2 regions of the Sphingomonas panaciterrae genome follow, and region 1 is predicted to be linked to the other one. Evidence: riboswitches for the same ligand, from Rfam matches in the RefSeq annotation. Region 1 holds a riboswitch; the other holds the start of a gene.

What was found. Region 1 has a riboswitch for cobalamin ahead of L8F96_RS14655 (putative oxygenase MesX). Riboswitches for the same ligand answer to the same signal wherever they lie in the genome.
Region 2: another riboswitch for cobalamin. It lies ahead of L8F96_RS05605 (TonB-dependent receptor plug domain-containing protein); the one in region 1 lies ahead of L8F96_RS14655 (putative oxygenase MesX).

Annotation. Positions count from the first base shown of each region.
Region 1 is NZ_JAKNQR010000007.1:22,333-26,708, reverse strand. It holds gene L8F96_RS14665 (TonB-dependent siderophore receptor) at 1-825, shown strand, start outside; gene L8F96_RS14660 (outer membrane protein) at 955-1,596, shown strand; cobalamin riboswitch at 1,680-1,902, shown strand; gene L8F96_RS14655 (putative oxygenase MesX) at 2,026-3,009, shown strand; gene L8F96_RS14650 (methionine synthase) at 3,036-4,064, shown strand; gene L8F96_RS14645 (DUF2946 family protein) at 4,176-4,376, shown strand, end outside.
Region 2 is NZ_JAKNQR010000001.1:1,148,855-1,153,230, reverse strand. It holds gene L8F96_RS05625 (DnaJ C-terminal domain-containing protein) at 1-590, opposite strand, end outside; gene L8F96_RS05620 (hypothetical protein) at 792-986, shown strand; gene L8F96_RS05615 (hypothetical protein) at 1,051-1,452, shown strand; gene cobO (cob(I)yrinic acid a,c-diamide adenosyltransferase) at 1,496-2,110, shown strand; cobalamin riboswitch at 2,132-2,332, shown strand; gene L8F96_RS05605 (TonB-dependent receptor plug domain-containing protein) at 2,456-4,315, shown strand.

The sequences.
Region 1 (4,376 bases):
CGCCTGTTCGACCGCGTCTCCGTGATCGTCGGCGCCCGCCGGGACCATGTCACCAATTCGTCGGGGCAGGAGGACAACGCGACCACCTTCCGTGCCGGCATCATCGGGGAGATCGGCGCCGGCATTTCGCCCTTCTTCAGCTATACCGAAAGCTTCCTGCCGATCGCCGGCCGCCTGTCCGGACCGGGCGGTGTTCCGGGCAATCCGTTCAGACCGCAGACCGGCACGCAATATGAGGCCGGCGTAAAGTGGCAGCCCGCGCCCACCACGCTCGTCACCGTCACCGGATTCCACATCAAGGAGCGTAACCGCGTCCTCTACCTCGCCAACAACGTGACCACTCAGTCCGGCGAGCTCACGACCAAGGGGTTCGAATTCGAGGCCAGCCACACGCTGCCGGGCAATTTCGAACTGCTGCTGAACTACGGCTACAGCGAGCTGGATTCGGAAGTGAACACCAGCCTCGATTACATGCCGCGGCACACCGCATCCTTGTGGTCGACGAAGACCTTTGCGACCAGCGCGGACGGTCCGCAGCTGCGGCTCGGTGCCGGCATCGTCTACAGCGGCAACAGCAAGTCGACCGGCCCGCTCGATCCTTATGCCCTCAACCCCGCGATTGCGCCCGGCACGCTCTACACGATCGTGACGCCCGCACGTACTACCGTCGACGCGCTGGCGGAGGTCAGCTGGGACCAGTGGCGTCTCGCGGTCAACGCGACCAATCTGTTCGACGAACGCGCCTTCGCCTCCTGCCTGGCGCGTGGCGACTGCTTCATGGCCGCGCCGCGCAACGTCATGGCGACACTCGGCTTTCGCTTCTGATCGGTTTCGGCGGCGCGATGCCGAACTTGCGCCGCGCGATACGTGCTTCTCCCGATACCCCGTGACTTGGGCCGCGCTTATGTCGCGGGTGTCGGTAAAGAGTGATCCGGCCAAAGAGAGTGAGGCGATATGAAGTATCTCATCGGGACCGCGCTTGCGATCCTCATCGCTGCGCCCGCTGCGGCGCAATCCGCCGGGGCGATCCAATCCAGCGGTCGCGTCGAAGCCCGGTTCGGCTGGGACCGGGGTGAGTTCAAGACCGGATTGCGCGACCCTCTGATCGATATTTCCGAGAAGAACGGAAAGAGCGGTGTCACTTACGGCATCGAAGCCGGCTATGACTATGTCACTGACAGCCGGTTCCTGGTTGGCGGCTATGTCGGGGTCGAGGGATCGTCCATCAAGGACTGCGCCACCACCCCGTTCGGCGAGCGTGACTGTCTGAAGGGCGGACGCAATTTCACCGTCGGCGCACGGGCCGGCTACGTCACGGACCAGGGCGTCGTCTATCTCAAGGGCGGCTATTCCAACGGCCAGCTGAAGTTCGAGGCCGAGGATTTCGTAGATGACGAACGGGTGCGGTTTAAGGACAATCACGGCGGCTTCCATCTGGGTGCCGGCGGCGAGGTGATGGTCACCAACAACGTCTATGGAAAGCTCGAATACGTCTTCACCAATTATTCGAGCGACAAGTTCGACGACGGCATCACCTATGCCAAATTCCGTCCCCAGCGGCATCAGCTCGTGGCGGGCATCGGCCTTCGTTTCTGATGAAGCCGCGGGCTCAGCCTGCGACAGACATCACGATATAAAGATATCTTTATATCGGTATTGACAGGGCTGGTTGGATGATGTTCAACCGGCCCTGTCGAGGTTCCCCATCCCAGGCGTGGCGATGGGGCTAAGACGGGAAGCCGGTGACGTTCCAGAAGGGCGGATTCCGGCGCTGCCCCCGCAACTGTGAGCGGAGAGCGGCAGTTCCATCTTGTGTCACTGGGCCCTGCAACGGGCCCGGGAAGGCCGGAACTGCCGTGATGACCCGCAAGCCAGGAGACCTGCCTCCGACGCGATAACGTTCCTCGGACGGGGGTTCCTCCGGTGGATCGCGCCGGAGAACCGTGGATGGTGACTGCCATCCCGGACCATCGATGACGTGCGCGCTCCCTCTGGCTCCCCTGTTCGTACAACAGCAGGTGAGTCATGACGAACAGCGGTTTCACGTTCACGACCAGCAGCATCCCCTTTGACGAGGATTATCAGCCCGGCGACAGCACGCGGCTGACCACCAACTTCGCCAATCTGGCGCGGGGCGAGGCGCGGGCAGAGAACCTGCGCAACACGCTGCGGATGATCGACAATCGCTTCAACGCACTGATGCATTGGGACAATTCCGGCGGTGATCGCTACGCCCTCGCGCTGCGCATCGTCTCCGCACACCTGGCGATCACCGATGGCGACCCGGTCGGCCTGCCGCTGATCGAGATGCTGGCGACTACGGTGCTCGACCGGCAGAGCGGCGCGTGGACCGACGCCATGACCGGCAACAGCCTGTCCTCCTACATCCGCGACTATGATTTCAGCATCCGCCTGCCCGATTACCAGCGGCGCAGCTCGTGCGGCGGTGCGCCGGAGGGGTTCGGCGAGTTACATGGCAAGCTGTTCCGCCATTTCCTCGCCTCCAGCGCCTATCGCGACCAGTTCGGCAAGCCGCCGGTGTTCTGCCTCAGCGTCTCCAGCCGCGAGGTCTATCATCGCACCACCAACTCCCACCCAGTCCTGGGCGTGGAGTATCGCTGCGAGCATCACTCCGCGACTGACAGCTATTTCGCCAAGATGGGCCTCGCGGTGCGCTATTTCATGCCGCCGCACGCCGCCGCCCCGCTCGCCTTCTACCATCAGGGCCGGCTGCTCGACGATTATACCCATCTCGAACTGGCCAGCACCGTCGCGACGATGGAGACCTTCCAGAAGATCTACCGGCCGGAAATCTACAACGCCAATTCGGTCGCCGCGCATGACTATCGGCCCAGCCTGACGCGGCAGGACTATTCGCTGACGCGCATCGCCTACGACCGCGAGGAACGCAGCCGCCTCGCCGTCGCGCAGGGCCGCTTTGCCGAGGAACATGTCATCCGCCCGCATGGCGCGATGCTCGAACAATGGTCGGCGACGTGCGGCCTGTGACCCCCATTCACCCAAGGAACACAATGATGACGACCCTGTTGCCGACCACCACCGCCGGCAGTCTGCCCAAGCCCGCGTGGCTCGCCACGCCGGAGACGCTCTGGTCGCCGTGGAAGCTCGCCAATGCCGAACTGGCGGACGCGCAGCGCGACGCCCTTCGGCTTGCGGTGGATGACCAGCGCCAGGCCGGGATCACCATCATCGGCGACGGCGAGCAGACCCGCCAGCATTTCGTCACCACCTTCATCGAGCATCTGAACGGCGTCGACTTCGATCGTCGGGAGACCGTGCGCATCCGCGATCGCTACGATGCCAGCGTGCCCACGGTAACCGGTCCCGTGTCGCGCCCCCGTCCTGTGTTCGTCGATGATGCCCGCTATCTGCGTGCGCAGACCGATCAACCGATCAAATGGACCCTCCCCGGCCCGATGACGATGATCGATACCTTGTACGACGCGCATTACCGCAGCCGGGAGAAGCTGGCGTGGGAATTTGCCGGCATCCTCAACCAGGAGGCGCGTGAGCTGGAGGCGGCTGGAGTCGACATCATCCAGTTCGACGAACCGGCGTTCAACGTCTTCTTCGACGAGGCGAACGACTGGGGCATCGCTGCGCTGGAACGCGCCGCCGAGGGGCTGACCGCCGAGACGGCGGTGCATATCTGCTACGGCTATGGCATCAAGGCCAATACCGACTGGAAAAAGACGCTCGGCTCCGAATGGCGGCAATATGAGCAAACCTTCCCTCGCCTGCAGCAATCGAGCATCGACATCATCTCGCTCGAATGCCGCAATTCGCGGGTACCGATGGATCTGATGGAACTGATCCGGGGCAAGAAGGTGATGGTCGGTGCGATCGACGTCGCGACCGAACAGGTCGAAACCGCGCAGGAGGTTGCCGACACGCTGCGCCAGGCGCTGCGCTTCGTCGATGCGGACAAGCTTTATCCGGCCACAAATTGCGGCATGGCCCCGCTGCCGCGTGCCGTGGCGCAGGGCAAGCTGAAGGCGCTGGGCGCTGGCGCGCAGATCGTCCGGCAGGAACTCACTGGCTGAACCCGGCGACGCCCGTTTCCCAACCTGATTATCCCCCCGCGACAAAATGTCCCAGTGACACCGCCGCACGCAAGCGATACCCACGGTGTCGTGGGGGCGATCCGGAATCTGTTGGCGCAACGCCTATTTCCGGTGCTGATCTGTGCCGCGGCGTTGCTGCTGAAGGTGCTGGTCCCCAGCGGCTACATGATCGTTCCCGACGACGGGCGCATCACCGTCGCGGTCTGTTCGGGCTTCGGCCCGCAGACGATGGAGATCGTCATCCCGGGTATGGGTCATGCCACGCCCGGCAGTGACTCGTCCAAGGATGGT
Region 2 (4,376 bases), on a different contig from region 1:
GGACCCTGCTCACCCTTGCCGGACAGGCGCATCTGCGTCCCCGTCTCGACGCCGGGCGGCAGTTTCAGGTCGATCGTCTTGCCATCGGCCAGCGTGATCCGCTGCGGCTCCAGCGCGGCGGCATCGACGAAGGGGACGCGCAGCCGATAGGCGACATTCTCGCCACGCGGCGCGGCGCGCTGCCGCCGGCCGAAGCCGCTGGAAAAGCCGCCGCCAGCCCCGCCGGCGCGGCCGCCGAACAGCCCTTCGAAGATGTCGGACATGTCGACGCCCTCGGCGCCGCCGAAATCCTCGCTGCGGAAACCGCCGCCGGCGGAGCGCCCGCCGGCAAAGCCGCCGCCAAAGCCCGCCCCGAAGGGCGAGGTGGGATTGCCGTCGGCATCGATCTCGCCGCGGTCGAACCGGGCGCGCTTGTCCTTGTCGCTCAGCAGGTCATAGGCATTGGTGACCTGGCTGAAGCGTTCCGCCGCCTTGGGATTGTCCTGATTACGGTCGGGATGCAGCTCCTTTGCGAGCTTGCGATATGCTTTCTTGATCTCGGCCTCGGAGGCGCCACGCGCTACGCCGAGCGTCGAATATGGATCAGCCATTATTGCCCCGTTGGTGTGTTACCCGGCTATGTGGGGCAGCGCCCGAGCGAGTGCAATGCAGGTTATCCGTCATCCGCATCCGTGAGGGGAGGGCTTTGATGCGCGGGCGATCGAGCAGCCTGGCCGGTGGAACGTTCCGCCCGGCGGTATTTACCGCCCGCGGGGTTCCCGCGCCGTGCCGCCGCGGCTAGGGCGCGCGCCATGCAATCCGACCTACGCTCCCCTGACCTATATGCCGATGCCGGCCGGCCGTTGATCGATGTCATCCGCGAGGCGCTGCGCATGGCGGACATGCTGGGGCTGTCGACCACCAGCCTTCACCTGAACGCCGCGCTGGTGACGCTGGACGGCGAGGGCGTGCCGCCGATGGCGAAACAGGTCTGCGCACGCTGCTGATCGTGCCGCCGCCGGCCTGTCGATGGTCAGCGTGCGTTCAGCAAGCCGGGCGCAGCCTTCCCGCATGAAGATGTTTGCACCCGCCCTTCTCGCCGCGGCCGTGCTGGCCGCTCCCGCCACCGCAGCCCCGCGCGACACGCCGGAGGTGCAATTGCAAAAGGCGCTCGCCGGGCGCGTCGCTGGGGAGCCGGTGCGCTGCATCAGCACCACCGCGATCACGTCGACCCAGATCATCGACAAGAAAGCGATCATCTACCGCGTCGGCAGCACCCTGTATGTCAACGAGCCGCAGACCGGCGCTGACCAGCTCAACGATTTCGACGCGCTGCTGAACCGCTGGGCCGGCCCGCAATTGTGCCGGACCGATTCGCTCCAGCTGCTCGATCGTACGTCGCGCATCCCGCGCGGCTTCGTCGTGCTCGGCGATTTCGTGCCCTACAAGAAGGCGCCTGCCGCGGCGAAATGAGCCGCCGGTTGCCAGCCGCGCGGCACATGACGATAGCGCGCGGATGACCGACGCACCCGACGATCACGCCCGCCACAATGAACGGATGCGCCGCATGAAGGTGGCGCGCGAAAAGATGCAGGCGCGCCGCACGCTCGAGCGCGGGCTGCTGATCGTCCACACCGGCAACGGCAAGGGGAAGTCCTCCGCCGCCTTCGGCATGGCGATCCGCTCGATCGGCTGGGGGATGCGCGTGGCGATCCTGCAGTTCGTGAAGGGCACGTGGGAAACCGGCGAGCGCCATTTCTTCACCGACCACCCGTCCGACCTCGTCAGCTTCGAAAGCATGGGGGAGGGGTTCACCTGGGACACGCAGGATCGTGCGCGCGACATCGCCGCGGCGCGCCGCGGCTGGGAGCGGGCGAAGGAACTGATCCTCGATTCCGAGATCGACTTCGTGATCCTCGACGAACTCAACATCGTGCTTGCCGACGATACGCTGCCGTCGGCGGAGGTGCTGGCGTTCCTGAAGGAGCGGCCGCTGACCAAGCATATCTGCATCACCGGGCGCGGCGCGCGGGCAGAGCTGGTCGAGATCGCCGACCTCGTCACCGAGTTCGGCGAGGTGAAGCATCCCTTCAACGCCGGCTTCAACGCGCAAAAGGGCGTCGAATATTGACGCGCCCCGGCCGCTGATCCTAGGGGCGCGCCCGCGAACGGTTCCCGGAGACGGGATGAAAAGGGAAGTCGGGAAGGGCCAACGGCCTGATCCCGCGCTGCCCCCGCAACTGTGATCGGCGAGTGTCGCCCATCCGCGCCACTGGAAGCTTGAGGCTTCCGGGAAGGCCGGGCGGCACGGTGAACCGAGAGCCAGGAGACCTGCCGGTCGCACGTCGATCCATCGCGCGGACGGGGTGTGCCGGGCGGACGAGGCCGAAACCCTCGAGCGAACGACAAGAGGGATCGGCTGACGGACGGCGCTGTGCAAGGCGCCGGCCGCAGCCCTTTTGTTGGGGCAAGAACAATGAAGACCATCCAATGGCTGGCGGCATCCGCCACCCTGATCGCCGCGCCCGCGCTCGCACAGGAGGGGGCGCAGGAAGCGCCGCCGCGCGGCGATATCGTGGTGACGGCCAGCGGCGTGCCGCAGGATGTCGACACCACCGGGCAGGCGGTGACGATCATCGACCGCGAGACGATCGAACAGCGGCAGACGGTGATGCTGAGCGACCTGTTGCAGACGACGCCGGGCGTGACGATGACCCGCAACGGCGGGGTTGGCACGGTCAATTACGTGCGGATCCGCGGCGCGGAGGCGGACCAGACGCTGACGCTGATCGACGGCGTTCGCGTCAACGATCCCTCATCACCGGGCGGCGCGTTCGATTTCGCCAATCTGCTCACCGCCTCGGTCGAGCGGGTCGAGGTGGTGCGCGGTCCCAATTCGGTGCCCTGGGGCAGCCAGGCGATCGGCGGTGTCGTCAACGTGATCACCCAGGCGCCGACGCAGCAGCTGCGCGCGCGCGGCAATGTCGAATATGGCGCGATGGACACATTGTTCGCCAGCGGCGGCATTTCGGGCGGCAGCGGGATCGTCTCCGGTGCGCTCACCGGCGGTTACCTGCGCACCGACGGCATTTCCGCTTATGATCGCGGCATCGAGCGGGACGGCTATCGCCAATATGGCGCCAGTGGCCGGGTGGAAGTGGCGTTCGCGCCCAACATCCGGCTCGACCTGCGTGGATATTGGGCGGACAGCCGTACCGACCTCGACGGCTTTCCCGCGCCCGCCTTCGCCTTTGCCGATACGCGCGAATATTCCACCGCGCAGGAATTGTACGGCTATGCCGGGCTGAACGCCGATTTTCTCGAGGGCCGGTTCCGCAACGTGCTGGCGTTCCAGATCGCCGATATCGACCGCGACAATTACGATCCCGATGTCGGCGCCGCGCCGCTGTTCCTGTCGCGCGGGCGCAGCGAACGCTACACCTACAAGGGCGATCTGCAGGCGACCGACCAGATCCGCGTCGTGCTCGGCGCGGAGCATGAGACGACCCGCCTTGCCGATGGCACCGACCGGTTCAGCCGCGGCACGACGAGCGTGTGGGGCGAGGTGATCCTGACGCCGGTCGCGGGACTCGCCATCACCGGGGGCGTGCGCCACGACGATGACGATGCCTTTGGCGGGCGCACCACCTTTGCCGCCAATGCCGCCTATACGCTGCCGACCGGCACGACGCTGCGCGCCAGCTATGCCGAGGGGTTCAAGGCGCCGACCTTGTACCAGCTGTATGCGCCCTTCTACGGCACGCCTACGCTCGACCCGGAAACCGCGAAGAGCTGGGACGCAGGGATCGAGCAGCGGCTGATCGACGACCGGCTGGTTGCCAGCGCGACCTATTTCAATCGCCACACGCGCAACCAGATCGATTTCGACGCGCTGACCTTTACCTACAGCAACATCGCGCGCACGCGCGCCAAGGGCGCCGAGTTCGCGCTGCTGATGCGCCCGGTCGATCGCTTCACCATCAACGCCGCCTATACCCATGTCGACAGCGAGAACCGCAGCGCCGGGCTGGTCGGCAACGATCTGGCGCGCCGGCCGGCGGACAGCGTCAGCGTGTCGGCCGATTATCGTTTCCCCTTCGGGCTGGCGCTGGGCGCGACCGTGCTGACCGTAGGCGACAGTTTCGACGATGCGGCCAACCGGGTGCGGCTCGACGGCTATACGCTGGCGAACCTGCGGGCCGAGCTGCCGCTGAACGACCGCCTGTCGATCTATGGCCGGGTCGAGAATGTGTTCGACGCCGATTACCGCGTGGTCGCCAATTACGGCACGATCGGGCGCGCGGCCTATGGCGGCCTTCGCGTGAAGCTGGACTGAGGCGTCACCGCGCCCGCCGCCGCCCCCTCGCGTTCATTTTGATCGCGACGGGGCGGGGACG